DNA from 4 places in the Allocoprococcus similis genome. Region 1 is predicted to be linked to each of the others. Evidence: predicted binding sites of a transcription regulator. Region 1 holds the regulator's gene; each other region holds the start of a gene.
The links. Region 1 encodes HrcA, which represses chaperone genes, less so after heat shock. Its sites were predicted from a motif close to TGTTAGCACTCNNNNNNNNNGAGTGCTAACA; they were not measured.
Positions count from the first base shown of each region.

Region 2: a site for HrcA is predicted at 3,775-3,805, ahead of ACYQ5K_RS06105 (co-chaperone GroES). Genes of this name have one in related genera too.
Region 3: a site for HrcA is predicted at 1,256-1,286, ahead of ACYQ5K_RS06170 (Hsp20/alpha crystallin family protein). Genes of this name have one in related genera too.
Region 4: a site for HrcA is predicted at 5,393-5,423, ahead of ACYQ5K_RS12555 (Hsp20/alpha crystallin family protein). Genes of this name have one in related genera too.

Region 1 covers NZ_BAAHSG010000039.1:74,537-84,008, forward strand. The annotation lists gene ACYQ5K_RS14400 (RidA family protein) at 1-47, opposite strand, end outside; gene ACYQ5K_RS14405 (MATE family efflux transporter) at 132-1,496, opposite strand; gene ACYQ5K_RS14410 (iron-containing alcohol dehydrogenase) at 1,498-2,682, opposite strand; gene ACYQ5K_RS14415 (DUF6465 family protein) at 2,757-3,305, opposite strand; gene dnaJ (molecular chaperone DnaJ) at 3,658-4,845, opposite strand; gene dnaK (molecular chaperone DnaK) at 5,078-6,952, opposite strand; gene grpE (nucleotide exchange factor GrpE) at 7,041-7,688, opposite strand; gene hrcA (heat-inducible transcriptional repressor HrcA) at 7,725-8,786, opposite strand; partial or broken gene ACYQ5K_RS14440 (hypothetical protein) at 9,035-9,472, opposite strand, start outside.
Region 2 covers NZ_BAAHSG010000010.1:116,073-125,544, forward strand. The annotation lists gene dprA (DNA-processing protein DprA) at 1-259, shown strand, start outside; gene topA (type I DNA topoisomerase) at 292-2,379, shown strand; gene codY (GTP-sensing pleiotropic transcriptional regulator CodY) at 2,534-3,316, shown strand; gene ACYQ5K_RS06100 (hypothetical protein) at 3,405-3,710, shown strand; gene ACYQ5K_RS06105 (co-chaperone GroES) at 3,830-4,114, shown strand; gene groL (chaperonin GroEL) at 4,198-5,823, shown strand; gene ACYQ5K_RS06115 (DUF6106 family protein) at 5,924-6,415, shown strand; gene guaB (IMP dehydrogenase) at 6,624-8,078, shown strand; gene ACYQ5K_RS06125 (peptidoglycan recognition protein family protein) at 8,514-9,242, shown strand; gene ACYQ5K_RS06130 (shikimate kinase) at 9,349-9,472, shown strand, end outside.
Region 3 covers NZ_BAAHSG010000011.1:232-5,037, reverse strand. The annotation lists gene ACYQ5K_RS06175 (Hsp20/alpha crystallin family protein) at 108-569, opposite strand; gene ACYQ5K_RS06170 (Hsp20/alpha crystallin family protein) at 676-1,101, opposite strand; gene ACYQ5K_RS06165 (hypothetical protein) at 1,444-2,214, opposite strand; gene ACYQ5K_RS06160 (acyl-CoA thioester hydrolase/BAAT C-terminal domain-containing protein) at 2,236-3,171, opposite strand; gene ACYQ5K_RS06155 (class I SAM-dependent methyltransferase) at 3,191-3,991, opposite strand; gene ACYQ5K_RS06150 (ketopantoate reductase family protein) at 4,037-4,806, opposite strand, start outside.
Region 4 covers NZ_BAAHSG010000033.1:5,958-15,429, forward strand. The annotation lists gene ACYQ5K_RS12540 (glycoside hydrolase family 3 N-terminal domain-containing protein) at 1-1,538, shown strand, start outside; gene ACYQ5K_RS12545 (family 43 glycosylhydrolase) at 1,535-3,355, shown strand; gene ACYQ5K_RS12550 (DUF5597 domain-containing protein) at 3,352-5,001, shown strand; gene ACYQ5K_RS12555 (Hsp20/alpha crystallin family protein) at 5,528-5,998, shown strand; gene ACYQ5K_RS12560 (DnaJ C-terminal domain-containing protein) at 6,065-7,099, shown strand; gene clpB (ATP-dependent chaperone ClpB) at 7,266-9,472, shown strand, end outside.

The DNA of each region.
Region 1 (9,472 bases):
TACGGTCCAAGTGCTTTTGGTGCTTTTTCTGTTGATACTAATCTCATGTTGCAAATCTCCTTTTCAAATTTATTCTTTCTCTAGCATATCACATCTGCCTCAAAATTCCAAATTTATTTTCGCATACAATGTTATGCCAGCTCTGCTTTTTCTCTCGTCACATTCTGAATCCATTTGTAGCTTCGGTAGCGCATGACTGTGATCGGTACTTTGATCACCTCATCACTCATCAGAAGGATATAAACAACCTGCACCGGCGCATGAAAGACAAAGGCAGCGATCATACCCAGCAGAATAGAGCATCCCCACATGGTAGACACATCCAGGATCAGGCCAAACCTGGTATCTCCTCCTGCCCGGAATACCCCCACTACCAGTGTGGTATTGATCGCCTGGCAGAGTGTAAAGTAAGACATAACAAAAAACATAAAAGAAAGATACCCCTGCGCTTCCTGTGAGAGTGTCATCACATGATTTGCTATCGGAGCAGCTATCAGAATGATGCCGCCTCCTACCGCACCGGTAATAATACTCAGCCACAAAAATCTTTTTCCATACTCTTTTGCCAGATGAAACTCTTTTGCACCGATAGTCTTACCAAGATAAATGGCAGTCGCATTGGATACACCAAAGGCTACCACCGTTGCCAGCTGTCTTGCAACCTGAGCAACAGAATTTGCTGCCACCGCAGCACTTCCCAGATGACCGATCACTGCTGTGTTGGCTGTGGAACCCAGTCCCCACATCATTTCATTCAAGATCACCGGACTCGCATAAATCAGAAAGTCTTTTAGAAGCAGCTTGTCGATCTTACGCATATAGACCGGGTGAAATCTAACGTCATGATTTTTTACTTTTGCATACCAGATCACAATGATAAGTTCTACGATCCTTGCTGTCAGAGTTCCGATTGCCGCACCCATAATTCCCATCTTCGGTAAACCAAACAAACCAAAAATAAGAAGCGCATTTACCAGGACATTACAGACTAATGATGCACTGTAGACGACCGTTGCGATCACAACCTGCTCAATACTCCGCATAATGTAAAGATAGACCTGCGTTGCCGCCATCAGGACATAGGAAAGTGCCACGATCCGCAAATATTTCACACCTTCTGCGATCACAGCCGGGTCACTGGTGTAGATTCGAAGCAGTACTTCCGGGATGATTTCTGCAACAATGGTAAAAAGAGCTGCACAGCTGACACCGATAGTCATTCCCATTCCAAGGATTTTTTCAATCGTCTGTGTATCTTTCTTTCCCCAGTACTGTGCGGTCAAAACCGTTGCACCCGATGTTGTACCAAAAAGGACCAGTGTCATGACAAACTGTATCTGCCCTGCAAGGGATGCACCTGAAAGAACTTTTTCACTGACTCTTCCAAGCATCAGCACATCCGCCGCCGTCACTCCTACGTTGATCAGATTCTGAAGTGCCATTGGGATTACAAGTGCGAACACTTGTCTGTAAAATTTTTTCTTATTTATTTCCATCTTATTTTCCTGCTGCTTTCCGGAAAATCTGATATACATCTTCGGCAGTAAGTTCTTTAATCTTTGAAAGTTTTACAGTATCATTTAATGTCGTCGCCATAGCAAGTCCCCGCAAATCTTCCTCTGATACTTCTCCGATTTCCAGTTCCTTTAAATTTGTCGGCATATGAATTTCACGGAAATATTCTACCGTTCGGCAAATTCCCTCTTTTGCGGCTTTCGCTACATCTTCTTCCTCTACGCCCCATACTTTTTTTGCGTAATGTGCAAATCTTTCTTCATCGTTTTTATAGACATATTCTGCCCAGGATCCCCAGACAGCAGAAAGGGTTGCACCATGCGCCTTATCATATTTTGCACCAAGTGCATGTCCGAGTTTATGTACAGAAAAATCTTTTGCTCTTCCGAGACCTGTCAGTCCATTATGTGAAAGGCTTCCTGCCCACATGATTTCACTCATGGCATCGTAGTCTGTCGGATTCTCCAGACCTTTCTTCCCATTTTCAAGCACAACCCGCAGAAGTCCCTCTGCAATCTCATCTGTCATCTGATTTCTCGTATTTGGAATAAAATATCGCTCCAGTGTATGCATCATGATATCCACGATTCCGCATGCAATCTGGTATTTTGGAAGCGTATAGGTAAGAACCGGATTCATGATCGCAAACTTCGGGCGGTTCAGACCGGTGCTGATTCCTCCCTTTTTCCCTGTTTCTTCGTTTGTCAGAACCGCGGAATCGCTGGTTTCACTTCCTGCTGCCGCAATCGTAAGTACGCATCCTACCGGTGTCGATCTGGTAAGTGTGATTTCACCGCCCCAGATCTCCTCCAGAGACCAGTCCGGGTTTGCCACACCATGTGCGATTGCCTTTGCTGTATCAATAGAACTTCCACCGCCTACTGCAAGAAGAAAATCCGCACCGAATTCAATTGCTTTCTCAACGCCTTCCTGTGCATATGCCATCCGTGGATTTGGCTTTACTCCGCCAAATTCCGCATAAGCAAGTCCTTCTTTTTCCAGCGCTTCTTCTACCTGCGCAAGAAGTCCGCTTTTCTTTACACTTCCACCGCCATATACGATAAATACACGGCTTCCTCCCCATTTCTTAACTTCTTTCCCAACTTCTGCCTGTGTGTTTTCTCCGAATAAGATTTCTGTCGGGGTATACTGTATAAACTTTTGCATTTTACCTCTCTCCTTAAAAAAATCCGAACCGTTCAATAAAGATTGCGGTTCGGACTAAATCCTTCAGTCTTATCTTATAACCATACTTTTCCGGTATGTTCACCATTGATTACATAGTATACTGCATAATCTTCCGGTTTTACATAAAGCTCAATACTCTTGATCTCGGAAATTTTATGTTTCTGTTTCGTCCAGTCTTTTTTTACTGAAGCAATCATATCTTTTGTGTTTACTTCTTTTTCACCATACTGAAGAACAACTTCTGTTTTGATTTCTTTCTTTGCCGCAGATTTTTTAGCTGTTGTTTTTGGTGCAGCTTTCTTTACTTCTTTTGTAACTTTCTCTGCAGTTTTCTTCACTTCTTTTGCAGCTTTTTCAGCTGTTTCTTCTACTGTTTTTTTCACTTCTCCTGCAGCTTTTTTCACTTCCTGCGCTTTCTTTTCAACAGTAGCCTTTACTTCTTTCGGCTGTGCTTCTTTTTTAGCAGTTTCTTTTACTTCTTCTACTTTTTCGCTAACTTTATCTTCTGCTGCTTTAACTGCTGTTTTTACTTCTTCTTTAGTTTCTGCCGCTGCCTTTACCTCTGCTGCCTTTGTTTCTTTTGTCTGTTTTTTCAGTGCCATATTGGTTTGCCCTCCTTAACCGTTAAGCCTTACTATTTTAAATCCGCAAAACTGACAATACACTATATTATCATTTGCTCTTTGACATTATAGCATACTAAATGAAAAAAGTCACATTTTTTCATTTAATTTTACATGCCTCCGTGTTATACTATAAAAAGACGAGAAAAGGAGGTACGTGTTATGGGTATTTTAGTAGCACTGATCGGTGTAGCAATCATCGCCGCTGTCGTTGTTGCTTCTTTCACTGCCGTTCTCGGAGGTGTCATCGGAGGAGAACTGGAAGACGAAGAAGAATAGTAAAAAAGTGGCTGCGAAAAATTCAATCGAGTTTTTCACAGCCACTTTTTTATTATTCTTCAAATGTTTCTTTTAACTTATCCATGAACCCTTTTTTCTTAGCTTTACCCTTCGATTCGGAAGCCGGCTCTTCCTGGTTCAGTGTATTTCCTGTCAACTGATCAAAATGTCTAAGCGCTTCTTTGGCTTCCGGACTTAATTTTTCCGGTGTCTGAATAACCAGCGTCACATAATGATCACCTCTGACCTGAGGATTTCTCAAAGAAGGTACCCCTTTTCCTTTCAGGCGTACTTTTGTATCAGTCTTTGTTCCCGGTTTTACGGTATAGATCACATCGCCATCAACCGTCTTGATTCGTACATCACCACCAAGTGCTGCCTGTGCAAACGAAATTGGTGCAGTTGAGAAAATATGAACATCCTGTCTCTGGAAGATCGGATGTCTGGAAACCGTAACTTCTACCAGAAGGTCTCCCCTTGGTCCGCCATTTACACCCGGTTCACCTTTCTCACGGATCCGAACGCTCTGACCATTGTCAATACCTGCCGGAATTGTGACTTTGATCTTCTTGCGGCTTGAAGTATAACCTGTTCCACCACAATCCGGACATTTCTCACGAATGATCTTACCGGTTCCATGACAGTCCGGACAGGTCTGTACATTCTGCACGGTTCCGAAGAACGACTGTGATGTATAGACAACCTGACCTTTTCCACCACATTTTGAACAGGTCTCCGAACTTGTTCCCGGTTTTGCTCCTGTTCCGTTACACTTTGTACATGGATCTTTCAGAACGATATCCAGTTCCTTCTCACATCCAAAAATTGCTTCCTCAAATGTAATCCGGACACCTTTTCGGATATTGGCGCCCTTCATCGGACCATTGTTCGCACGTCCGCCTCTTCTGCCACCGCCAAACAGATCACCGAAAATGTCACCAAAAATATCACCAAAGTCTGCCCCGTTAAAATCAAAACCGCCATATCCACCGGCTCCGCCTGCACCGCCTTCAAACGCTGCATGACCGAACTGATCGTACTGACGCCGTTTGTCTGCATCACTCAGAACAGCATAGGCTTCCGAAGCCTCCTTGAACTTCTTTTCGGCTTCTGCATCTCCTGGATTCATATCCGGGTGATACTTTTTCGCCAAAGCTCTGTATGCTTTTTTCAGAGTCGCATCATCCGCATCTCGTGATACGCCCAGGACCTCATAATAATCCCTTTTTGCCTCTGCCATAATCCTACCTCACTTAGATATTTCTCAAAGTATTTTAATACAGAATGTACCCTGGCACATTCTCACGCCCGCGTCGGCTCTCCGCAGCATCTTCTTTGCATATGCTGTTCACCTGACCGGAGGCTTTTTATGTCATAATAAGTATGTCATAATAAGTATCTTTCATTTATGACACAGGAAATCTGCAAGACGGTATAGTGCCGCCTTGCAGTCTCTCATCTTATCTTACGGATTAGACTTCTTTGTAATCTCCGTCAACTACATCGTCTCCGTTAAATCCTTCCGGAGCCGGTCCTGCTTCTGGTGCAGGTCCAGCCTGTGGTCCTGCCTGACCAGCCTGTGCGCCTGCCTGTTCGTAAACCTTTGTGAACAGTTTCTGAGCGCTTTCCATCAGTTTTTCTTTTCCTGCTTTGATTTCTGCAACCTGAGCATCTGTAAGTTCTTCTGTATTTGCTTTTGCAAGCAGATCTTTCAGAGCCTGTACGTCAGCTTCTACTGCTGCTTTGTCTGCTGCATCGATCTTATCTCCAACTTCGCCAAGTGCTTTCTCTGTCTGGAATACCATAGCGTCAGCATCGTTCTTAGCGTCGATTGCTTCTTTACGTTTCTTGTCCTGAGCTTCAAATTCAGCTGCTTCTTTTACAGCTTTGTCGATATCTGCATCAGACATATTAGATCCTGCTGTAATTGTGATATGCTGTTCTTTTCCTGTTCCCAGATCTTTTGCAGATACATTTACGATACCGTTTGCATCAATATCGAATGTAACTTCGATCTGCGGGATTCCACGTGGAGCCGGCGGAATTCCATCCAGTCTGAACTGTCCGAGGGACTTGTTATCTCTTGCGAACTGTCTTTCACCCTGTACAACGTTGATATCAACGGCTGTCTGGTTGTCAGCTGCTGTAGAGAAGATCTGGCTCTTCTTTGTCGGGATTGTTGTATTTCTCTCGATCAGTCTTGTAGCTACACCACCCATTGTTTCGATAGAAAGTGAAAGTGGAGTTACATCAAGAAGAAGGATGTCACCTGCACCTGCATCTCCTGCAAGCTTACCACCCTGGATAGAAGCACCAAGTGCTACACATTCATCCGGGTTAAGGGATTTGCTAGGTTCTTTACCTGTCAGACGTTTTACTTCTTCCTGAACTGCCGGGATACGTGTAGATCCACCAACAAGAAGTACCTGACCTAAGTCTGCTGCTGTAAGTCCTGCATCAGAAAGTGCACGTCTTACCGGTTCCTGTGTCTTTTCTACAAGATCACGTGTCAGTTCATCGAATTTAGCTCTTGTAAGAGTCATATCAAAATGCTTCGGTCCTTCAGCTGTTGCTGTAATGAACGGAAGGTTGATGTTTGTTGTTGTTGCAGAAGAAAGTTCTTTCTTTGCTTTTTCAGCTGCTTCTTTCAGTCTCTGAAGTGCCATTCTGTCTGTTGACAGGTCTACGCCTTCTTTTGCCTTGAAATCTGCAAGCATATAGTCTGTGATCTTCTGGTCGAAGTCATCTCCACCAAGTCTGTTGTTACCAGCTGTAGAAAGAACTTCGATAACGCCGTCACCGATCTCGATAACAGATACATCAAATGTACCACCACCAAGGTCGTATACCATGATCTTCTGTTCTTTTTCATTGTCAAGTCCATATGCAAGAGCTGCTGCTGTAGGCTCGTTGATGATACGTTTTACATCAAGACCTGCAATCTTACCTGCATCTTTTGTAGCCTGACGCTGGGCATCGTTGAAGTAAGCCGGAACAGTGATAACTGCTTCCGTAACTTTTTCTCCAAGATATCCTTCTGCATCTGCTTTCAATTTCTGAAGGATCATAGCTGAAATTTCCTGTGGAGAATATTTCTTTCCATCGATGTCTACTTTATGATCTGTACCCATCTCACGTTTGATAGATGAGATTGTCTTTTCTGCATTTGTTACTGCCTGACGCTTTGCAGGTTCACCTACAAGACGTTCTCCTGTCTTTGTAAATGCTACTACAGATGGTGTAGTTCTTGCTCCTTCTGTATTTGCGATTACGACCGGCTGTCCACCTTCCATAACCGCTACACAACTGTTTGTTGTACCTAAGTCAATACCAATGATTTTGCCCATTATGAAGACCTCCTGTTAATATTATAAAAATTGTATTTTGCTTTGTTATTTATATAAAGTGTATCGGAAATACGGTACACGGTATATCTTAGTTTGCTACCTTTACCATGCTGTGTCTTACGACTGAGTCACGGTACATATATCCTTTCTGGAATTCCTCGGCTACTACATTTTCACCAAGTTCTTCATCCTCTACATGCATCACTGCATTGTGGAAATTCGGATCGAATTCCTGACCAACTGCTTCGATCGGTTTTACTCCGATTCCTTCCAGTGTGCTCATCATTTGTTTATAGATCTTATCCATTCCATCTACGAACGGATCGTCTTTCTTATCTTCCGGTACGGACTGAAGTCCGCGTTCAAAGTTGTCTACAATCGGAAGGATTTTCTCTACGACATCTTTGGCTCCAATCTCATACATCGCTGACTTTTCTTTTTCAGTACGCTTTCTGTAATTATCGAACTCAGCCATGTGTCTGGTAAGTTTGTCTGTCAGATCTGCGATCTGCTCATCCTTTTTATCTTTTTTATTCTTCTTTTCAAACAGCTTCTTTTTCTTTGGCTCTTCAGCATCTTCGGAATTCGTCTCTTTACCGGCAGCTTCTTCCTCTGTTGCTTCGGTTTCTTCCGCGTCTTCCGGTTCCTGCCCTTTTGCCTCCTGCTCTTTGGCTTCTGCCTCCGCAGCTTTCTTTGCTTCTTCCACTGCTTCTTTTACCATTTCTTCATTGCTCATCTTTTTATCCAATGGTTCTTCCACCTTTCTTACTTCTTATTCGAGCTTTTTCGGCTCATCCCTGTGGAATATGTCATCCAGCTCTGCCATCAGTGTCTTAAGCGTCTTCATGACATGTTCATAATCCATTCGCTTCGGTCCGATGATTCCGATAGTTCCCTGCATGCCCTCGCCCAGCTCATATGTTGCCGTGACTACGCTGCAGTCTTTCATGTTCTCCACATTCGATTCATCTCCGATGTATACCTGGATGTCTCTGTCTTCACCGCCGCTTGCCATTGACTTTGTAACCAGGGCGGCAAGCTGCTGCTTTTCTTCAAAAGCACTGATGATCTCCTGTGCGCTCTGCTTATCACTAAGCTCCGGATACTTGAAAATATTCGTCGCGCCACTGGTGTAAATCTCCATGTCGTCATCCAGCTGGATCACATTCGCTACTGCATCCATGACACTGCTCATCACACCACTGTGAATCCCTGCCTGTTCTTTCAGTCTTGCGATCACTCCCAGATTGATCTGCTCTAGTGAAGTTCCGTTCAGCGAAGTATTCAGAAGCATATTCAGCTTCAATAGTGCTTCATTGCTGAGCGGTTCATCCAGTGTCACGATCTGGTTCTTTACAATGTTGCCTTCCATCACGATCACAACGATCAGCTGATGGTCATCAACCTGTGAAAGCTGGATAAATTTTAATTTGTTCCCGTTGTAAGTCGGAGTCGAAATCATCGTCGCATAATTCGTGTTGTTCGCAAGAACCTTTGCAACCTGCTTCAGAAGTTCTTCCATCTTGTCAGCCTTCTCAAGCATCTGACCTTTGATCTCGGTAATCTCCTGTTCCTTCTGGCTCATCAGCATATCTACATACCATCTGTAACCTTTATCCGACGGAATCCTTCCTGCTGATGTGTGAGGCTGCATGATATAACCAAGCTCTTCGAGATCTGCCATCTCATTCCGGATCGTTGCCGAACTTAAATTCAGATCTGTATACTTGGAAATCGTTCTGGATCCCACAGGCTCTCCGGTCTCAAGATAGTTCTTAATGATCGCATGTAAGATCTTCGTCTTCCGCTCACTAAGTTCCTGTATGGCTTCCATATGCTACCTCCTTTTTTGTTATTAGCACTCATTATATCTGAGTGCTAACATTTTCTACGCTTATAAATGTACCACTTACCATTCACTTTGTCAACAGGGTTTATGATTTTTTTATTTTTGAGGTCCGGTTCCACCCGGATATGCTGTCGGATTCCAATTCAATCGGCAAACCATTCCGATGAGCCTCTGAAAGCGAACATTATGTCAGCAAAGGCTTCCATAATGTTCTGAGTCTCATCTACATTGCCTCAAATGAATTGGAATCCGACAGCATATCCGGGTGGAACCTCACTCAAGCCTCTAAAAATCGACTTGATTTGGGTGCTTACGGAACATACTATAAAGGATTTACTTGCTTCTTTAACAATACTGTATTGCGTGGGGCGGGACTTAATGGCTGCGCCATTTTCGTCCGCAAACTTTGGAGCTGGCTGTTTGAAGATGATATATTTTTTACTTTCCGGGGCTGCGCTGTTTTTGCCCTCGAATTTGGGGATTAGGTTGTTTTGAAGATGATATATTTTTTTACTTTCCGGGACTGCTCCTCTCCCACTTAACCTCCAAGTGGCTGGAGCAACTGGTTTTTTTCCGCACATCTTCCGACTGGGGCGTCCCATCTGTATGTTTTCCGTCTTCTTGGAAGAGGGTGGGGAGTTTGGGAGGAAGGGGCGGGCGACCAGGCAGAA
Region 2 (9,472 bases), on a different contig from region 1:
AGATTTGCTGGAAGAACTGGTCATAAAAGGGCTGATAAAGAAGAAAATCGCAATTATATCAGACACGAAAAACAAAATAAAGCTTGAAACAAAAGAAAATTTGGTGTATAGTAAGCTCGGTTTGTATCCGCGGGGGCTGGATGATTTACAGAGAGAAACCGGACTTACTCCACAGGAGGTGATGGGAATCTGTGTATCTCTTCAGTTGAAAGGATGCATTCAGGAAAGATCAAAAAATTATTATGTCAGATCAAAATGATCTGACACTGTTAATATGGAGGAATATAATATATGGCACGTTATCTTGTGATTGTAGAGTCACCGACAAAAGTGAAGACCATAAAGAAATTTCTCGGCAGCAATTACGTGGTAATGGCATCCAACGGACATGTAAGAGATCTGCCGAAAAGTCAGATGGGAGTAGACCTGGAGCATGACTTTGAGCCGAAATACATTACAATCAGAGGAAAAGGTGAGATCCTTGCAGGGCTTAGAAAAGAAGTAAAAAAAGCAGATAAGATTTATCTTGCAACTGACCCGGACCGTGAAGGAGAAGCAATTTCCTGGCACCTGATGAAAGCACTTAAGCTGGAAGGAAAGAAAGTATACCGGATCAGCTTTAACGAGATCACTAAAAGTGCGGTAAAGGCATCACTGAAAAATGCACGTGATATCGACATGGATCTGGTAGATGCGCAGCAGGCGCGTCGTGTGCTGGATCGTATTGTGGGATATAAGATCAGTCCGGTTCTCTGGGCAAAAGTAAAAAGAGGTCTCAGTGCCGGACGTGTACAGTCAGTAGCACTTCGCATCATTGCGGACCGGGAAGATGAGATTGCATCTTTTATTCCGGAAGAATACTGGTCACTGGACGCCAATTTCAAGATAAAGGGAGAAAAGAAGCTTCTTACAGCAAAATTCTACGGAACAAAGGATGAGAAGATTACGATCCATAATGAAGAGGAACTGAATAAGATTCTTGCAGAACTGGAAGATGCAGAATATAAAGTAGTCGACGTAAAGCGCGGTGAGAGAAGCAAAAAAGCACCGCTTCCGTTTACGACCAGTACCCTTCAGCAGGAGGCATCCAAAGCACTGAATTTTGCAACTTCAAAGACGATGCGTATCGCACAGCAGCTTTATGAAGGTGTGGATATCAAAGGAAGCGGAACGGTTGGTCTGATCACTTACCTGCGTACTGATTCGACCCGTATCTCTGAGGAGGCGGATGCAAATGCGAGAGCCTACGTTGGAAAAGCCTACGGAGAAGAGTATGTGGCAGAGACTGCATCGGAACAGAAGCAGAAGAATGACGGGAAAAATATTCAGGATGCACACGAAGCCATCCGTCCGTCAGATGTTACCCGTGTTCCGGCAGAAATCAAAGAATCTCTTACAAGAGATCAGTTCCGTCTGTATCAGCTGATATGGAAGCGTTTTGTGGCGAGCAGAATGCAGCCGGCAAAATATGAGACAACTTCTGTTAAAATCGGAGCAGATGATTACCGTTTTACGGTATCGGCATCTAAGATTGTATTTGAAGGTTTCCGTCTGGCATATGTGGAAAGCGATGAGGAAAAACAGAGTGGAAATGTAATGGTCAAGAGTATTGACAAAGATTCAGAACTGACGAAAGAATCCTTTGATTATAAGCAGCATTTCACACAGCCACCTGCACATTACACCGAGGCATCTCTGGTAAAGACACTGGAAGAGCTTGGAATCGGACGTCCGAGTACCTATGCACCAACGATCTCTACGATCATTGCAAGAAGATACGTTGCAAAAGAGAACAAGAATCTTTATATGACTGAGCTTGGAGAAGTGGTCAATAATATTATGAAGCAGTCTTTCACAAGCATTGTCGATGTCAATTTTACCGCTTATATGGAAGGACTTCTGGATATGATCGCAGAAGGAAAGGTAGAGTGGAAATCGGTTATCAGCAATTTCTATCCGGATTTGAATGAAGCGGTTGAAAAAGCAGAAAAAGAGCTGGAAACAGTTAAAATCGAGGATGAGGTAACCGATGTAGTCTGCGAAGAATGTGGAAGAAATATGGTCATCAAATACGGTCCCCATGGAAAGTTCCTTGCATGTCCCGGATTCCCGGAATGCCGCAACACCAAACCGTATCTGGAGAAGATCGGAGTTGCCTGCCCGAAATGCGGAAAAGACATTGTGCTGCGTAAGACAAAGAAAGGCAGACGTTATTACGGATGTGAGGATAATCCGGAATGCGATTTTATGTCATGGCAGAAGCCGTCAGAAGAAAAATGTCCGAAATGCGGAAGCTATATGGTAGAAAAAGGAAATAAACTTGTCTGCGGTAATGAGCAGTGTGGATTTGTAAAAAATAAAGAGAAAGATGAAAAATAAATCAAATTTCATTGAACTATTCAGAATTGTATGATAATATATTTATGTGCACATTTTTTTGACTAATTTGTGCACATAATTTCAACAATATTTCATATTCGTGAAAAATGCGAACGGAAACGCACATTTTTAATAAAAGTATATGGAGGCAGATATGAGCGTACAATTATTGGATAAAACAAGAAAAATTAACAAACTGTTGCACAATAATAATTCAAGCAAAGTTGTGTTTACAGATATCTGTGAAGTTCTGACAGAGATTCTGGCATCGAATGTACTGGTAGTCAGTAAGAAAGGAAAGGTACTCGGTGTCAGCACATGCGAAGGAGTCCCGGAGATCCATGAGCTTTTGCAGGACGAAGTGGGAGAACATATTGATCCGATGTTAAATGAACGTCTTCTCAGTATTCTTTCCACAAAAGAGAATGTTAATCTGCAGACACTTGGATTTACAGCTGATGTATCTCAGGGATATCAGGCGATCATTACTCCGATCAACATTGCAGGAGAGAGACTTGGAACTCTGTTTTTATACAGAAAAGAGTCCATGTACGAAATCGACGACATCATTTTGAGCGAGTACGGAACCACTGTCGTGGGACTTGAGATGCTCCGCTCTGTTAACGAAGAGAGTGCAGAAGAGACCAGAAAAGAGCAGATCGTACAATCTGCGATCAGCACTCTTTCTTTCTCTGAACTGGAAGCAATCATCCATATTTTTGATGAACTTAACGGAATGGAAGGCATTCTGGTGGCAAGCAAGATTGCAGACCGTGTGGGAATCACCCGCTCTGTAATTGTCAATGCACTCCGTAAATTTGAGAGTGCAGGCGTGATCGAATCCCGTTCATCCGGTATGAAAGGAACTTACATCAAGGTTGTGAATGATTACGTGTTCAAAGAACTGGATAAGATCAAAAAAGAAAAAATGAATTAAGGATAAAAGTAAAAGAGGGGTATCAGACAAATCTGATGCCCTTTTCTTTAACGGGGGACTATATTTGTAAAAAAGGAGAGAAGAGAGCATGTATGATGGAGATAAAGCTGTACTTACGATGGTACAGTATCTGAAAGAAGATAAGGAAAAAGATGAGAATATTTACGAGGCAACAGTCATAGAATATCAGAAGGAGATGGAGCAGGTACATCTGATCCTGCGCTCAGGCAGTCTTTCTGATATTTCACTGGATGCAGTATATGAATGCCGGATCCGGACGATCACATGTGAGACTGTGTGTACAGGGATGATAAAGGAGCGATATGAGAACCGTGCAGGTATGATTCTGGTCCTGCAGGTGACGAATGGATTTTATGAAATAAATCTAAAGTAATTATAAAATTCAAAATCGAATGTTGACAAAAAAGAAAGAGAGTGCTATCTTATACCTAGAAAGTTTTTAGCACTCGATTTTGTTGAGTGCTAACAAGATAGAGTTAGGAGGAATTTATAATGAAATTAGAACCATTAGCTGACAGAGTTGTATTAAAACAGTTAGTTGCAGAGGAGACTACAAAATCAGGAATCGTACTTCCTGGACAGTCAAAGGAAAAACCACAGCAGGCAGAAGTTGTTGCTGTAGGACCAGGCGGAGTTGTTGATGGAAAAGAAGTTACGATGAATGTTTCTGTAGGTGATAAAGTTATCTATTCCAAATATGCAGGTACAGAAGTAGAACTCGATGATGAAGAATACATCATTGTAAAACAGAATGATATTCTTGCAGTGATCAGATAATCCTGCAGGAGATCATATACAGATAAAAATCAGATTTTCAGATCAGAACAGAATTTTATTTTTAAGAATCAGGAGTGATAGAAATGGCAAAGGAAATTAAATACGGAGCAGACGCAAGAAAGGCACTGGAAGCAGGTGTCAACAAACTTGCTGATACAGTAAGAGTAACAATCGGACCAAAAGGAAGAAACGTAGTTCTGGATAAATCATTCGGAGCACCGCTTATCACAAATGACGGTGTAACAATCGCAAAAGAAATCGAACTGGAAGATGCATTTGAAAATATGGGAGCACAGCTGATCCGTGAAGTTGCATCTAAGACCAACGATGTTGCAGGTGATGGTACAACAACAGCAACTGTTCTTGCACAGGCTATGGTACACGAAGGAATGAAGAACCTGGAAGCAGGTGCAAACCCGATCGTATTAAGAAAAGGTATGAAGAAAGCAACAGACTGTGCTGTGGAAGCTATCAAGAAGATGAGCAGCAAAGTTACAGGAAGAGAGCAGATCGCAAGAGTAGCAGCTATCTCAGCAAGTGATGACAGTGTAGGTGAGATGGTAGCAGAAGCTATGGACAAAGTTTCCAACGACGGCGTTATCACAATTGAAGAGTCAAAGACAATGAAGACAGAACTTGACCTTGTAGAAGGTATGCAGTTCGACCGTGGATATATTTCAGCATATATGTGCACTGATATGGAAAAGATGGAAGCAAATCTTGATGATCCATATATCCTGATCACAGACAAGAAGATTTCTAATATTCAGGAAATCCTTCCGCTGCTGGAACAGATCGTACAGTCAGGAGCCAAACTTCTTATCGTAGCAGAAGATATCGAAGGAGAAGCTCTTACAACTCTGATCGTCAACAAACTGCGTGGAACATTCAATGTAGTTGCAGTAAAAGCACCTGGATATGGTGACAGAAGAAAAGCTATGCTGGAAGATATTGCAATCTTAACAGGCGGACAGGTAATCTCGGAAGAACTTGGTCTGGAACTGAAAGATACAACTATGGCACAGCTTGGACGTGCAAAATCTGTAAAAGTTCAGAAAGAGAATACAGTTATCGTTGATGGTATGGGTGATAAGGCTGCTCTGGAAGCAAGAATCGGACAGATCAAAGCCCAGATCGAAGAGACAACATCTGATTTTGATAAAGAAAAACTTCAGGAAAGACTTGCAAAACTCGCCGGCGGAGTTGCAGTTATCCGTGTAGGTGCTGCTACTGAGACAGAGATGAAAGAAGCAAAACTCCGTATGGAAGATGCTCTTAATGCGACAAGAGCTGCAGTAGAAGAAGGAATCATTGCAGGTGGTGGATCTGCATACATCCATGCATCTAAAGAAGTTGCCAAACTTGCAGAAACTCTGGAAGGTGATGAAAAGACAGGAGCAAAAGTAGTTCTCAAAGCTCTGGAAGCTCCATTATTCCACATTTCAGCTAACGCAGGTCTTGAAGGTGCAGTTATCATCAACAAGGTAAGAGAAGCTGAACCTGGAAATGGTTTTGATGCTTACAATGAAGAATATGTTGATATGGTGAAAGCAGGTATCCTTGATCCTGCAAAAGTAACAAGAAGCGCACTGCAGAACGCTACAAGTGTTGCATCTACACTCCTTACAACAGAATCCGTTGTTGCTAACATCAAAGAGGATGCACCGGCTATGCCGGCAGGCGGAGCTCCGGGAATGGGCATGATGTAAGCTAAAAATATGATTTTTAGAAAACTCCTCAGAAGAGGAGTTTTCTTTTTATTATAAAAGTGTTACAATAGTTCTAATATATAAATTTGGAGGTTAGGATATGGGTGATTTTTACACAGAACAGCTGGTGAAGAGGCAGAAAGCATCTTCGACGACGCTGATCAAAGCAATACTTATCATACTTACTGTTCTGTCGGTCGTACTTATATTTATGATCCCATTCGGTATAATCGGTCCGGTGATCATGATCGCACTGGATGTTTTTTTGTTCCGGAGTATGGATGTTGAATATGAGTATTTATTTGTGAACGGAAGTCTGGATATTGATAAGATTATGGCAAAATCCCGTCGGAAAAATATCTTTTCGATGGAGATGACGGATCTTGAGATGATGGCACCTTCCGGTTCGCCGGAACTCAGACCTTATCAGGGGCTGAAAGGAACCGATTACAGTTCGGGTATGCCGGGGGCAGATACATATGAGCTGATCGTTGTAAATAACGGGGAAAAGAAAAAGATTATTTTTGAGCCGAATAAGACAGTCTGTGAAGGACTGAAGATGCTGGCACCAAGAAAAGTTTTTTGTAAATAATTCCCGAAAGACGTGCAGAAAAGCTTGCAGGTTCCGGGGGGACAATTGCATCCGGAAAGACGGTTACGTAAAACTATCAGTGATCTGCAGAAACGTGATTGTCACGGACGGACGAATGTACTCGATAAAAGACTTGACATAGCATGGATTTATGCGTTATCATAGCAGAAAATCAAAATTACAGACGAGAGAGAAAGGAAGAAAAATCATGGGAAAGATTATTGGAGAAGGAATTACCTTCGATGATGTACTTCTGGTACCTTCTTATTCAGAAGTAATTCCAAATCAGGTTGATTTATCAACTTATCTTACAAAGGGCATTAAGCTTAACATACCGATGATGAGTGCGGGAATGGACACTGTTACCGAACATCGTATGGCGATCGCTATGGCACGCCAGGGAGGTATCGGTATTATTCACAAGAATATGTCGATTGAACAGCAGGCAGAAGAAGTAGACAAGGTTAAGCGTTCTGAGAATGGTGTTATTACAGATCCATTCTATCTGTCACCGGAGCACACACTGGCAGATGCTAATGAACTGATGGCGAAGTTCCGTATTTCCGGAGTTCCGATCACAGAAGGAAGAAAGCTGGTAGGTATCATTACGAACCGTGACCTCAAGTTTGAAGAAGATTTCTCCAAGAAGATCAAAGAATCCATGACAAGCGAAGGTCTTGTAACAGCACAGGAAGGTATCACCCTGGAAGAAGCAAAGAAGATCCTCGCAAAAGCAAGAAAAGAAAAACTTCCAATCGTAGATAAAGATTTTAACTTAAAAGGTCTGATCACAATTAAAGATATTGAGAAACAGATCAAATACCCGCTGTCAGCAAAAGACGCGCAGGGAAGACTTCTGTGTGGTGCAGCGATCGGTATTACAGCGAACTGTCTTGAAAGAGCAGAAGCCCTTGTAAAAGCAAAAGTAGACGTAGTAGTACTTGATTCGGCACACGGACATTCAGCAAATGTACTTCGTACCGTAAGAATGATCAAGGATGCATTCCCGGATCTTCAGGTGATCGCAGGTAACGTTGCAACAGGAGAAGCAACAAAAGCGCTGATCGATGCAGGTGTTGATGCAGTTAAGGTTGGTATCGGACCTGGATCCATCTGTACAACCCGTATCGTAGCCGGTATCGGTGTACCACAGATCACAGCTGTTATGAACTGCTACGAAGCAGCAAAAGAGTCGGGAATTCCGATTATTGCAGATGGTGGTATCAAGTACTCAGGTGATATGACCAAGGCGATCGCAGCCGGAGCCAACGTATGTATGATGGGAAGCATCTTCGCAGGATGCGATGAGAGCCCGGGAACATTCGAACTCTATCAGGGAAGAAAATACAAAGTATATCGTGGAATGGGATCTATCGCAGCAATGGAGAACGGAAGCAAAGACAGATACTTCCAGACAGATGCGAAGAAGCTTGTACCGGAAGGCGTAGAAGGACGAGTTGCTTATAAAGGATCTGTAGAGGATACAGTATTCCAGTTAATGGGCGGTCTCCGTTCCGGAATGGGCTACTGTGGAGCACCAGACATCGAAACCCTCAAGACAACAGGACGTTTCGTAAAGATTTCCTCCGCATCCCTCAAAGAAAGCCATCCACACGACATCCACATCACAAAAGAAGCACCAAACTACAGCGTAGATGAATAAGATATAAAATTAATCAAGAGAGAAGAATCATTTCCGTAAGAGAGACGATTCTTCTCTCTTACATTATCCAACTATTTTCAAACTTCACCCAAACCTTCAACAGTCAACCGAACGACTGGGTCAAAGGGAAAACCAGTGTGCGTCGGAGGAAAATCAATTGCTGCCAGATTCGATTGTTGTGCAATGGAGATGAAACACAAAAATCGTGGAAGCCTCTGCTGAACACGATTTTCGCCCTAAGTGGTTCACTGGAATGGTTTGCACAACGGAATCCGGCAGCAATTGATTTTCCGCAGATGTACACGTCCCCTTCCCACCACCTTAATAAAAAAATAATATTTTTTTCAACAATTTCTCACCATTTTATGATAGTCTAGATATAGTTGGAATTCCAACAGAAAATTTGCAAAAAACACAAAAGATTGAGATGACGAAATGAACCGAAGAAGGAAGAAAAACGCCAGAGCCAACCTGTACAGGGGTGGCAATGGAAAAAGCTATTATGAGGCGAATAAGAGGCGCAGAATGAGCCGTTATATAAAGGTGGGGAGTACGATCCTGATCACACTGCTTCTTGCACTTTCTATTATGAAGATCAGTGGAAGAGGAATCTTCGCACAGAGAGCATACAGTGAGCTTTCTGATGAAGTGATCAGTGCCCAAAAGCCGGATATTGATGTAGAACTGTTAACTGTGAATGAATATTCAAGACCGGGACTTTCAACCAATGAGATTACCGGAATAGTCATTCATTACACTGCCAACCCTGGTTCGACAGCGATGGAGAACAGAGACTATTTTGAAGGACTGAAGGACAGTCACATTACGCAGGCAAGCAGCAATTTTGTAGTGGGACTGGACGGGGAAATCGTACAATGCGTACCGACCTGGGAGGTTGCTTATGCATCCAATACACGGAATTTTGATACGGTGTCCATTGAGTGCTGTCATCCGGACGAGACCGGAAAGTTCAACGAGGCAACTTATAAGAGCATGGTGCAACTTACAGCATGGCTGTGTGAAAAGTTTTCTCTGACAGAAGAAGATGTGATCCGACATTATGATATTACAGGGAAAATCTGTCCGAAATACTTTGTCGAAAATGAAGATGCCTGGAAGCAGTTTAAAAGTGATGTAAAAGCGGTCCTGGATAACGCAAAATAAAAAATATCTATTGATTCACTTTCAAAGAGTCTGCTATAATGTCTTAGTATAACGGGCAATTAAAGGTGTCCGGAAAGCAGTAGAGTGAGAAACGAGGAATTGATAGATGAACGATTTGGAATTATACCGTGAAGAACTTGCAAATTGTGATGCGAAGATCACAGAGGCATTAAAAGAAAGATATGCGATCATTGAAAAGATCATGGCATACAAAGAAGAGTATGGTATGC
Region 3 (4,806 bases), on a different contig from region 1:
CTTCCTCAAAATCCCATTTATAGTAGAAAAAGGGCAGCATACAGAATTTTGCTCCTGTATGCTGCCCTCGTTATATGGTGTATTTGAAAGTTTTTAGCGTGTTGTCATTATCCTTCGATACTGATATATTTCTTCTCTTCTACTGCCGGTTTTACTTCTTTCTTCGGGACAAAGAGTTTCAGGATACCATGCTTGAACTCAGCCTTGATATCTTCTTCCGTGATATCTTCACCTACATAGTAGCTTCGCTGGCAGGCTCCTGCGTAACGTTCACGGCGGATATACTTACCAGTTTCTTTCTCCTGTTCATCCTGATCAAGTCCTTTGGCTGCGCTCACGGTCAGATATCCGTCATTCAGTTCTGCTGTAACTTCATCTTTCTTAAATCCCGGAAGATCGATCTCCAGTTCATATCCATCTTTTTTCTCTTTGATATCTGTCTTCATCAGATTGCCTGCATGATGTCCATACAGTTTTCTCTGGATCTTACGATCTGTTTTATCATCATAAAATGGTAAATCAAAGAAATCATCAAATAAGTTATCATTAAAAATACTAGGCATTAACATACGTCGTTCCTCCTTAAAAATCTATCTGAACTTTACGAATTTTCTTTTTAAGTGGCTGCCTTGGCTGGCAGCCATGTTCGCGGACATCTATGATCCGCATTCTTCATTATCCCTCAATGGAAATGTATTTTTTTTGCTCTACAGCAGGTTTTGCTGCTTCTTTTGGTACGAACAGTTTCAACGTACCATCTTCAAATTTGGCTTTGATATCTTCCTGTTTGACACCATCGCCTACATAAAAGCTTCTGCTGCAGGATCCACTGTAACGTTCACGGCGGATGTACTTGCCATCTTCATCTTTTTCATCTTTCCTCGTGTTCGTCTCAGCACTGACTGTCAGATAACCATCTTTCAGTTCTGCTTTTACATCTTCCTTTTTAACTCCAGGCATATTCATCGTTACTTCATAGCCTTTATCGCTATCCTTTACATCGGTTGTCATAAGTCCGGACTCGCTGTAATCATATCCTCCAAATGGTTCTCCAAAGAAATCATCCAATAAGTTCTCTCCAAAAATACTAGGCATTAACATAAATCATATCTCCTTTCAAAAGACATTTATTAATTTATTTAGCACATTCGGATTTACTCTGAAGTGTTGTTGTCATCCGAACCTCCGGTCGGTGGAATCTTTATCATCTCTTTTTGTTCCCCTTCCTTTGTTCTAGTTGTAATATAACACTTATTGTTAGCACTGTCAAGAGGTGAGTGCTAATTCTTTTGTGAAGATTTTGTGAACGTTTTTATTCATTCAGACTTTCCTATGTCTTTTTCTTTAGGTATATCATTGGCGGCACACCATACTCTGCACGAAATGCAGATGTAAATTTGTTCGGATTCGGATAGTCAATTTGTAATGCTATTTTCCTTTATATCACATCGCAAATGCCAATTCCGGTAATCGGTCAGTCTCAATAATCATTTCCAACATTCTGGCAAACCCTTCCGGATTTTGGATTTGATATTGCATATGATTAAATCCCTCAAAAACGGGAAAGTTACCGTGTATATAGGTCTGCATCAATGCATTCCTATATTTAAAATGTTCTTCTTTACTTCCAAATTCCCAGAATGTATGTTTCTGCAATTCTTCTGACAGTTCTGGAAATATTTTATCTTCCAGGCTATCTGCCATCTGTCTTCTCAGATTCCCATATGTCAAGTTCTTCCCTGCCTCTATAAAATAGGGCTTGATTTTATTATCGTCACACCACATGATTTTCTTTAGCGTCTTTCCTTTTGACCAATATAAACTTTTCATTGCTATATATAAGAACGGGACCATGATTCTGCGTGTTGTCTTTCCAATCTGTGCAAACTGCCCGCCATCAAAAAAAACATGCTTTACTGGTATTTTTACCTCTGTCAGGAATGCCATGGCAAGATCTGCACCAATCGAAGATGCAACTACAAGTTCTATCTTTTTGATTCCATGATTTTCCAGAAATCGTACAATTTGCTGTATCTCATCTCTTTTGCTGTGATATCTCTGTCCAGTGCAATACACGGTTGATGTAGGCATAATACAATAATATTTTTCCGCCATTTTCCCTGCAACCGGCATACTACTTTCCCCAATTACTCCCATTGCATGAAAAAACAAAATGACTGGATTTGATTTATTTCCTATTGTTTTAAATACCATACTTATACCTTCTATTTTAATCTATCTTTCTGCACTCTTCCATTCAGCAACAGCATTTCTCACCCGCTGGTCAATATCCAGACGTGCTCTCTGACATTCTTTCGGATATTTTCTTGCCGCCTGAAATGCCAGTTTCATAAAGATTCCGGAACCAATTGGCAACATCGTCTTTAACATACTCTCCGGAAAAACGAAATGGGTTCCATGCTCGTAAATAACAGACTCTAACCTGCACGTATGTGGATGTTCTTTCATACGCTGCTCCATACGGCGTATATATTTTGCAGTATCCCACAACACATCATCTTCAGCGCCAATTATCAATAATGTTCCATGAATTTTTTCAATCTTGATCATTTCTTCTTCTGTAATTGGATGAGTTGCTTCTGAATCATCAAACAGTTTTCTCGAATTAAGCATATCACCGGTACGCTTTGTTTCTTCATCAATCACATGCCAGTAGTCTGGATGTTTATAACAAAACGGCATATACGGAAGCGGTTCTCCTTTGTAAGAAAAAAGAGATTCTCCCTCAATCGGCCATTCCTTACAGCCATCTTTTTTGCCCTGCATAAATCCCTGCCAGACAAAGTCACTCGGTGTCAGACCGATCGTCAATGTAAGATTTTTAAAATAAGAAGCGGCAGTTAAAGCAAGTGTTCCTGTAGTAGATGCCCCGACAATTCCTATCTTCTGATTACCATGCACTTTTAACCAATTGATTGCTTTCTCTATACGTTCCAGCGGATAATTATGATGTCCATAATCCTTTTTTGCCGGTGACATCGTCATCACATTCACACCGAGTTTATGTAACCATTTCACGGATGTACGCGCCAGATAATCTTCTGAATCATCTCCTATCATTGCAATCATTGCACAGTCTGCATCGGTTTTACATTTCCAATATGCACCATAAAATCCGTCTGTTTTTATTTCAAAATGCCTTTTCTGCATCTGTATCATCTCCTTAATATCAGCTGCGTTTCTTTAAAACAACTATTTTGTTCGAGATATTCCGAACAGCTGGAATCTTCCCAATTACAAGATAAATCGACATCAGTTCCTTCATTCCTTCAACCAGACTGACTTCTTGCAGGATAGAAAAATTCGGTACAATCTTTTGTAGTTCTGTTCCATTCTTAACTCCCCATGTGAATTTGGCATTGCTGCCCTCTATAGATTTTTCTTTCACATGTCTTACAACAAATGGTGACATGGTTTCGACCATTACAGTTACTTTCTGAAATGATCTTTCAATAATAGAAAACATCTTTCTGATGTCCTTTTCACACAAATACATAGTAAGTCCTTCAATTATCACCAGAACATTTTCACCATGATAATCGATATCGTCCACGTAGGAATCATCCATTGCAGACTTCGCGATCTGATACACCGGACCTGTTTCAGTAAGAAACTGCCGCCTTATCTTCATAGTCTCCGGCAAATCCACATTGTACCAGCGCATATATTTTCCCACCATCCGATAACATCTGGTATCCAGTCCGCATGCAAGATTTACGACAACTGTATTTTCATGCTTCTTCAAATATTGCTCAACCATCCGGTCTAATACAATTGTTCTTGCAATCACACCATAAGTCATGGCATTATCCTTATCCGCCTTGGAAAAGTCATAATCAAGCTTTTCCACTAGTTTTACTGCAATCTCATCTTTGATCTTTGCATTTTGCTTTTTTGTTTCTTTTGCTCTTGCATACAAAGTCTGTACCATCGTTTCCGGTACGCCTGTCACATTCACTTTTTCTTTCATTATCTGTCGCCTTCCACTATTGTTTTCTTACAACACAATGCATCCTCATGCCTTCCGCCTTTTCACATAATCATAAAATTGCTTATGCAGTTCTCTCATCTCATCTGGTGCTTTCATAGCATGTTGATACATAAATTTATCTCCAAAGCTACTTTCGAATGTAATAGCAAGCATAATCGCAAGAATTGACAATGGTAGAAAACAAAAAATATTCATTTTGCCAGGCGACAACCTACCTGACTGTTTCCGCAAAAAGTTAAAATTTCTTTTCAATCTTTTTGCTGTTTTCTTCATGATCTTCCAGTCCATTCCTGCTCTTTCCGGACAATCAGCTTCATAATATGCATCTGCAATCGGCACCACCATGGCAAGATGACACAACTGCCATATATGCATATCCCTTACTTCCTGATATGGGACATGAGCACACTTCAATATCTTTGAAAATTGCTTTGTTCTTTCGGATTTATTTCCTGATATTTCTGCAAATGTTGTCGGTTGGATAATTCTCGGAGTAAGGGATGCATCAAGGATGCCATCATCATTTATACTTCCGCCTGCTCCCGGAAAAGCCGGTAATATTCTTCCTGTTCCAACAATGTCTTCCCATTTTTTATAACTGTCCAGTGAATTTACCATTGTAACAATTGTATCGCTTTTATTATTTTTTAATTCAGAAAGTGCTTCATACAGCTGGTTTTCCCGGACAGTCAGCAAGATAAAATCATAAATATCATTGTCTGGCAATTCTCCAAGAATCGTGATTTCTGCCCGTTTTATGTTCTGTTTTTTCTTATAAAGCAATCCATTTTTCT
Region 4 (9,472 bases), on a different contig from region 1:
TTGGAGAAACCGGATATCTGGCAATGGAAGCGGGAATGGATATTGAGATGCCAAGCCAGACAGGATATGGAAAAGAGCTGATGGAGGGATTTTCGGATGGAACGTATGATATAAGTGTATTAGATAAAGTAGTACATAGGGTGCTCTGTGTAAAATTCCGTATGGGATTATTTGAGCACCCATTCGCAATGGAAGGAGAGGCGTTAGAAAAAGAGTTTGCAGAAGCAGATGAGGGAGGAAGCCTGTCTTTGCAGTCAGCTTTGGAATCTATGGTACTTCTCAAAAATGATGGCATTCTTCCATTGAATAAGAAGAAACTCAGAAAAATTGCGGTGATTGGTCCGCATGCAGACAATGCAAGGATGTTTTTTGGTGGTTACACGCATATGTCCATGATGGAATCTGTATATGCAGTGGCAAACAGTATCGCTGGGGTAGCAGGTATTGAGAACAGAAGTGGAGAGGAAATCCCTACCGTGCCAGGCACTCATATCCAGCTTGACACAGGAAAAATATATGATGAGATTTTAAAAACACAAAAACCGCAGTGCAGATCGCTTGTGGAGTATTTAAGAGAAATCCTTCCGGATACAGAAATTGTATCGGCTTTCGGTTATCCAATCGCAGGGGAGGATGAGTCCGGTTTTGAAAAAGCCCTTAAGACGATGGAAGGCGCAGATATTGTACTTCTTACTTTGGGCGGAAAATACGGCACCTGTTCCCTTGCATCCATGGGTGAGGGAGTTGATGCGGCAGACATAAATCTTCCACCTTGCCAGGATCGGTTTATTCTGGCAGCTTTGGAGAAAAAAATTCCACTGGTAGGTATTCATTTCAATGGAAGACCAATCTCAAGTGATGTGGCAGATATGCATTTGAATGCAATTTTGGAGGCATGGAATCCGGCGGAAATGGGTGCAAGAGCAGTATATGAGGCTTTGTTTGGAATTCATAATCCATCCGGCAGACTGCCGGTTTCTGTGGCATATAGTGCCGGACAGATTCCGGTATATTACAATCATCCATGGGGTTCTGCAAACCATCAGGGAGAGAGTATCGGATTTGTCAACTATCTGGATATGCCGCATACGCCGAGATACTGTTTTGGATATGGACTGAGTTATTCGGATTTTGTCTATTCTGATTTAACCATAGAAAAAGAAGAAGTACTGCCGACAGAGACTGTTTCTGTTTTGATGAAGGTCACAAACCAGTCAGAAACTGCCGGAACAGAGATCGTCCAGCTTTATCTGTCCGACCGCTATGCATCGAGAACAAGACCGGTGCAGGAGCTTGCCGGATTTACAAGAGTATGGTTAGAGCCGAAAGAGAGCAGAACTGTTATTTTCAGGATACAGCCTTCACAGATGGCATTTCTGGATAAAGATATGCGATGGAAAATTGAAAAAGGTACGGTTGATGTGAAAATTGGAAGCTCCAGTGAAGATATCCGGTTGAAAGGTGAGTATACCGTCCGGGAAAATCAGTGGATTGAAGGAAAAGACAGAGCTTTTTGCGCGGAGGTGGAAGTTTTATGAGATATTACTGTAATCCGATCAATGTACCATATGCATACCAGTTTAAGAAAGATCCAAGAGATAAATATCAGCTCACTGTGAACCGGGAAGCTGCAGATCCTTCCATGGTGGAATATCATGGAAAATACTATCTGTTTGCATCAATGAGCGGATCCGTGTGGGTATCTTCGGATATGGCACACTGGGAAAGCTATCCGCTGCCGGAGAATGTACCTGCCTATGACTATGCGCCGGATGTGCGCGTGTTCGGTGACTGGATGTATTTTACAGCATCTGGCAGGGGTGAGGCGTGCGATTTCTACCGGACGAAAGATCCTATACATGGTCCCTATGAGAAAATCGAGGGTGTGATGGATTACTGGGATCCGAATCTGTTTGCAGATGAGGATGGCAGAGTTTATTTTTACTGGGGATGTGCCAATGCAACACCAATCTGGGGCGTGGAATTAGACCCGGATACGATGCATCCAATCGGAGAAAAAAAAGAACTAATCTTTGGAAATCCGTGGGAGAACGGATATGAGAGATTCGGTGAGAACAACAGTGAAAATCCGAAAACAGAAGAAGAGATTGAAGGTCTGTTCGCTGCCTTTTTGAAAGAGTGTGGGGAAGATGCGAAAAATCTTCCGGAGGAGAATAAGAAAATCATCCGTGCAACATATGCGGGAATGCCATACATCGAAGGTGCGTGGATGACAAAATATCAGGGAAATTATTATCTGCAATATGCGTGTCCGGGAGCAGAATTGAATGTTTATGCAGATGGTGTTTATGTCGGAAAATATCCATTAGGTCCGTTTCATCTGGCAGAGAATAATCCGTTTTCCTATAAACCGGGCGGTTTTCTTCCGGGAGCAGGCCATGGTTCTACGATGGAAGATATAACCGGACATTTCTGGCATACGGCAACAATGAGAATCAGCAAAAATCATGTGTTTGAGCGGCGTGTAGGAATCTGGCCGGTAGGGTTTGATGAGGAAGGAAATCTCTTCTGCAACCAGAGATATGGAGACTGGCCGCAGGACGTCGAAAAATTCAGAATGGATCCGTGGGCAGAGCCGGAATGGTTTTTGTTAAGCTATGGCGCAAAGATGACAGCATCCGGTTATGAAAAAGATCACGAGCCATCGCTTGCAGCAGACGAGAATGTACAGACGTGGTGGATGGCAGATACCGAAGCACCGGGAAGTTTTCTTACAATGGATCTGGACACCTGTGCAAACGTGCATGCCATCCAGATTAATTTCGCAGATGATCCTTCCAGTCAGATAAAGTGTCCGGGGGAATGGAAGAAAACACCGGATATGGAGCGCTATATAGACCGGAAGGCAGGTTATACAAGATGGATGTTAGAAGGATCTTTAGATGGAGAGATGTGGTTTGCACTGGAAGATAAGAGAAATGCAGACACTGATTTAAGCCATGATCTTGTTGTGTCAGAAGAGGGATGGAAGCTACGCTTCCTGAGACTCACAATAGAAGAGGTGCCTTACCATGTGAAACCGTGTATTTCAGGACTTCGTGTTTTTGGAAGGGCAGAGAGAACACTTCCGGAAGTGCCGGAATATGAAGTCAGACGGACAGGATATCTTGATATGGAAGTTTCCGTAGAAGAGCAGAAAGCGGTATCCGGATATCTGATCCTGTGGGGAAATAAACCGGAACAGCTCTATCACAGCTGTATGGTTATGGGAAACTGCATAAACTACCGTGTAGGAGCTCTGGTAAAAGGAAAAATGTACTATGTCAGAGTGGATGCTTTTAATGGTTCCGGAATTACACATGGAGAAGTAAAAAAGCTGGAGATGTTTAAATGAAAAAACAGTTATTGCGGCAGGCAGATGGATCACCATGGATAGCGATTGCTGGCGAAGCTCATAATTCGAGTGCATCAGATGCCGTTTACATGAGCGGAATCTGGGAAAAGGCAGAAGAACTGGGATTGAATACACTGCTCCTTCCGGTGAGCTGGGAACTGATCGAGCCGGAGGAAAACAGGTTTGAATTCACGTTGGTGGATGAGCTTATCATGCAGGCAAGAAATGCGGGCATGCATATTATTTTTCTGTGGTTTGGAACATGGAAAAATGCACAGTCAACTTATGCACCGGAGTGGGTGAAGAAAGATTTGCAGCGTTTTCCGCGTGCGGAGCTAGAACAGGGAAAACGGAAAATCATTCTTAAAAATTTTTATAATATGCCATATACAACCCTTTCTTATCTGGGCGAAGAGACAAAACATGCAGATGCGAAAGCATTCGCAAGATTAATGCGCCACTTAAGGGTAATTGACGGGAAAGAGCGGACAGTGCTTGCAGTCCAGGTGGAGAATGAGACTGGAGTGCAGGGAAGTGCAAGAGAGCATTCCACATTGGCAGAGCAGCTGTTTGCAAAAACACCGCCGCAGGGGCTTGTGGATTATCTGGAAAACCATACAGATGAGATGGATGAATCTTTGAAAAATGTATGGCAAAACCAGAATGCCGGGGCAGAGAGAAAAATAACTCCAGACAGTGGGCAGGATGGTATGGAAAAATGCGGAAAAGAAAAAGGATGGAGAGAGGTTTTTGGTTTGGCTGCAGATGAAATTTTTTCTGCATATCATATTGCAAGTTATGTAGAATATGTCGCAGCAGCCGGAAAAGCAGAGTATGATCTTCCGATGGCGGTCAACAGCTGGCTGACACAGGGGACAGAGCCTGGAGTATATCCATCCGGTGGACCGGTTGCCAAAATGATGGAGGTGTGGAATTATGCAGCCCCGTCCATTGATATCTATGCACCGGATATTTATGTACATAATTTTACCGATATCTGCGAGGAGTATACAAAGCTTGGCAATCCACTTTTTATTCCGGAAACGGCAACACATTCCCACTGTGCGCCAAGGCTTGTGTATGCAATCGGACATTATCATGCAGTCTGCTTTGCACCGTTTGGCTTTGAGGATATGGGAAAACCGTTCAACTCTGCCACAGCACATCTCTTCGGGGTGGATGTGAAAGACCCATTACTTTCCATACCACAGGATGTAAAGGAGTACCATTACTGTGCGTCAACGTTAGGAAGCATGATAGATCTGTTTTCGGACAATTATGGAACAGACAATCTTCAGGCAGTGATTGCAGAAAACTGTAAAGATGGTACAGGAGAAATGTTATTTGAAGATTACAGATTCCGCGTGCAGATGGCGGTTTCAGGGCAGGGAGAACAAAAAGGCGTATGTCTTATTTTAAAGGCAGAGGAAGATACTTTTTATATGTTTGCAAATGCATGCCAGATAGAAATCTGTTCGAATGACAAGACGCGGGAGCACTGTGATATTTTATCTTATGAGGAAGGAGCTTTTTCGGAAGGCATCTGGGTGGCAGGCAGAAGATTAAACGGTGACGAAGCAGCAGCGATTACATTTGAGGAATACCGGCTGGTGAAGATAAAACTCTTTTTATATGGAAATGAATAGAAGATGAAGCTCTTACGATATAGGTATAAATAAAGAAATAGGCGAGAATAAGTAAAAACTGATATCAGATTGTACTCTTCAGAAACCGTACCTGCTGTGGTATAAACCAGAAGCCGTTGTCGTACAATGTGGTAAGAAAATCAAACGAATATATTTTTTCCAAAGATTTGTCGTAAAAATGTGGTCAAATCAAGAAACCTCCGTGCGAAAGCAAGTGAAAAATCCCTGTGAAGCTGTGAGATACGCCATGCACAGCTCGGGAAAGAATTCCCTTGCTGCCAGGCTGTCGCCCTATAAAATAGCGAAAATAGACGCCTTTGCAAGTAAACTTGCAGGGCGTTTTTTTCACCATTTTGCATGGCTCGTAGTGTTCACAAATTCTTCATAAAAAAATTAGCACTCACCTCTTGACAGTGCTAACAATGCGTGCTATAGTACAGATAGAACAAAGAAAGGGGAACAAAAAGAAAGGTTTGCTTTCCAGTGTTCCGAACGTATTATGAGTGTTTGAAAGGAGACAGGACTTATGTTGATGCCTAGTATTTTTAATAATAACTTATTTGATGATGATTGGTTTGGATTTCCATTTTACGGATATGCAGATAAAGCAGAGGACAGAGCAGAAAAGAAGCTCTATGGACATCATGCGAATAATCTGATGAAGACAGATATCAAAGAGATGAAAGATGGATATGAGCTTGAGATTGATCTTCCTGGATTCAAGAAAGATGAAGTTACTGCAGAATTGAAAGATGGTTATCTGACAGTCAGTGCTGCAAAAGGTCTTGATCAGGATGAACAGGAGAAAGAAACCGGAAGATATATCCGTCGCGAACGTTATGCGGGAGCCTGCCAGAGAAGCTACTACGTTGGTGAAGATATCACAGAGGAAGACATCAAAGCAGAATTTAAACATGGTATTCTGAAACTCTTCGTTCCGAAAAAAGAAGCAAAACCGGTTGCAGAAGAGAAGAAGTATATCACAATTGAAGGTTAATATAGAAGATAAGTTTTCCCCGGAGAGTAATCTCCGGGGTGTTTTACAGGCAGGAGGTGACAGGACATGGCAGCAAAGCGGGATTACTACGAGGTGCTTGGAGTAGCGAAGAATGCAGATGAAAAGACGATCAAAAAAGCTTACCGGAAGTTGGCGAAGAAGTATCATCCGGATACCAATGCCGGAAATCCGGATGCAGAAAAGAAATTCAAAGAAGTAACAGAAGCTTATTCGGTACTGAGTGATCCGGAAAAGAAGAAGATGTACGATCAGTTCGGACACGCTGCATTTGACCAGTCTGCAGGAGGCGGCTATCAGGGAAGCGGATTTGGAAATGGTTTCCAGGGCTTCAAAAGTGGCCCGGGTGGTTATCAGGAGTATCATTTTACCGGAAATGCAGATGATATTTTCGGAGATATGTTTAAAGATATATTCCATGGAAACGGCAGCAAAAGCACAGGTGGTTTCGGAAGCCAGGGCTTTCACAGAAGGAGCTTCTATGACGATGGGTCCGGATTTGGCGGGTTCGGAGGATTTGGTGGCCACGGATCAGCAGGCTTTGATCAGAAAGGTCAGGATCTGAAAGCCAGTGTATCTGTTACATTTGACGAAGCAGCATTTGGCTGCGATAAAAGAATTACTCTGCAGGATCAGAGTGGAAAAGCACAGACGCTGGAGGTACACATTCCGGCAGGAATTGACAGTGGAAAGAGCATAAGGCTTCGTGGAAAAGGAATGCCGGGAACCGGAAAAGGCGGGGCAGGAGACCTTCTCCTGAAAATAACTGTTCAGCCGAAAGCAGGCTATGAACGAAAAGGAATGGATGTTTACACGACAGTCAATATTCCTTATACAACAGCCGTATTTGGTGGAGAGGCAAGAGTGCATACCCTGTATGGCGATGTGATGTGCAAGATCAAAGAAGGAACCCAGTCAGGAAGCAAGATACGTCTGAGAGGAAAAGGAATTGTTTCGATGAAGGATGCAAATGTCCACGGTGACCAGTATGTAACGGTACAGATCCAGGTTCCGAGACATTTGAATGCAGAGGCAAGACAGAAACTGATGGAATATAAAAAAGCCGCTGCCGGAGGAAGATAAAGAATCCGGAGCGTTTTATATAGACAGGACTCAGACAATGAGTCCTATGATTTGACAGAGGAGTAAAAATGTATATAGATTTAGCACTCGGCTCTTGACAGTGCTAACAACACGTGCTATAGTTCGGATAGAACAAAGATAGCAAGGCAAAGGAGGGACTCATGTTATGAATATCAATAAATTTACACAAAGTTCTATGGCAGCAGTGCAGAACCTTGAAAAGATTGCAGCAGATTACGGCAACCAGGAAATTGAACAGGAACATCTTCTGTATTCTTTGCTTACAATAGATGACAGCCTGATTCTCAAGCTGATTGAGAAGATGGGCATTACAAAAGAGACGATGATGAACCGTGTGGAAGAGCTTTTACGGAAGCGTCCGAAGGTACAGGGCGGTCAGATGTATATTGGTCAGAATCTGAATAATGTGCTGATCCATGGCGAGGATGAGGCAAAGCAGATGGGTGATGAATATGTATCGGTTGAGCATCTGTTCCTTGCACTTCTGAAATATGCGAACCGTGAGATCAAAGGTATGATGAAGGAGCTTGGAATTACAAGGGAAAGCTTCCTTCAGGTGCTTTCTTCCGTAAGAGGTAATCAGAGAGTAACCAGTGATAATCCGGAAGCTACTTATGATACTCTGAATAAATACGGGGAAGATCTGGTGGAAAAAGCCAGGGAGCAGAAGCTGGATCCGGTCATTGGGCGTGATGCAGAGATCCGGAATGTGATCCGTATCCTGTCACGTAAGACCAAGAACAACCCGGTTCTGATCGGTGAACCTGGTGTAGGTAAGACAGCAGCAGTAGAAGGTCTGGCACAGCGTATCGTGCGCGGTGATGTACCGGAAGCTTTGAAAGATAAAAAAGTATTTGCTCTGGATATGGGAGCACTGGTTGCAGGTGCGAAGTATCGGGGTGAATTTGAAGAGCGTCTGAAAGCAGTTCTGGAAGAAGTCAAGAACAGTGATGGAAACATCATCCTGTTTATCGATGAACTGCATACCATTGTAGGTGCCGGAAAGTCAGACGGTGCAATGGACGCCGGAAATATGTTAAAGCCAATGCTTGCCCGTGGTGAGCTGCATTGTATCGGTGCGACAACTCTGGATGAGTATCGCCAGTATATTGAAAAGGATGCCGCTCTGGAACGTCGTTTCCAGCCGGTTATGGTGGATGAGCCTTCAGTTGAGGATGCCATTTCTATCCTTCGTGGATTGAAAGAGCGTTATGAAGTATTCCATGGTGTCAAGATCACAGACAGTGCACTTGTTGCAGCTGTTACTTTGAGTAACCGTTATATTTCAGACCGTTTCCTTCCGGATAAGGCAATCGACCTGGTTGATGAAGCATGTGCATCCATTAAGACAGAGCTGGATTCTATGCCGACAGAGCTGGATGAACTGAACCGTAAGATCATGCAGCTGGAGATTGAAGAGGCAGCCTTGAAAAAAGAGGATGACCGTCTGAGTAAGGAAAGACTGCAGAAACTGCAGGAAGAACTTGCTGAAGAACGGGAAAAATTCGCAAAGCAGAAAGCACAGTGGGATAACGAAAAACATTCTGTTGAACATGTACAGAAGATCCGTGAGCAGATTGAACAGCTGAACCGTGAAATCGAAGCAGCTCAGAGAAGCTATGATCTGAACAAGGCAGCAGAGCTTCAGTACGGACGTCTTCCACAGTTGCAGAAACAGTTGGAAGAAGAGGAAGCAAAGGTAAAAGATGAAGATCTTTCACTGGTTCATGAAAGTGTTACCGATGATGAGATTGCCAAGATCATTTCCCGCTGGACCGGTATTCCGGTTGCCAAATTAAATGAAAGCGAGAGAAGTAAGACACTGCATCTTGCAGACGAGCTTCACAAACGTGTCATCGGACAGGATGAAGGCGTTACGAAAGTAACCGATGCAATCATCCGTTCCAAAGCAGGAATCAAAGATCCGACCAAGCCGATCGGTTCCTTCCTCTTCCTTGGACCTACCGGTGTAGGTAAGACAGAGCTTGCAAAAGCACTTGCCGAGAATCTGTTTGATGATGAGAACAATATGGTGCGTATCGATATGAGTGAGTATATGGAGAAATACTCTGTGTCCCGTCTGATCGGAGCGCCTCCGGGATATGTCGGATATGATGAAGGCGGTCAGCTTACCGAGGCTGTTCGCAGAAAACCATATTCTGTTGTGCTTTTCGATGAGGTTGAAAAAGCACATCCGGATGTATTTAACGTACTTCTGCAGGTACTGGATGACGGACGTATCACGGACTCACAGGGACGTACCGTTGATTTCAAGAATACGATCCTGATCATGACATCCAACATCGGATCCTCTTATCTGCTGGATGGTATCGATGAAAATGGCGATATCAA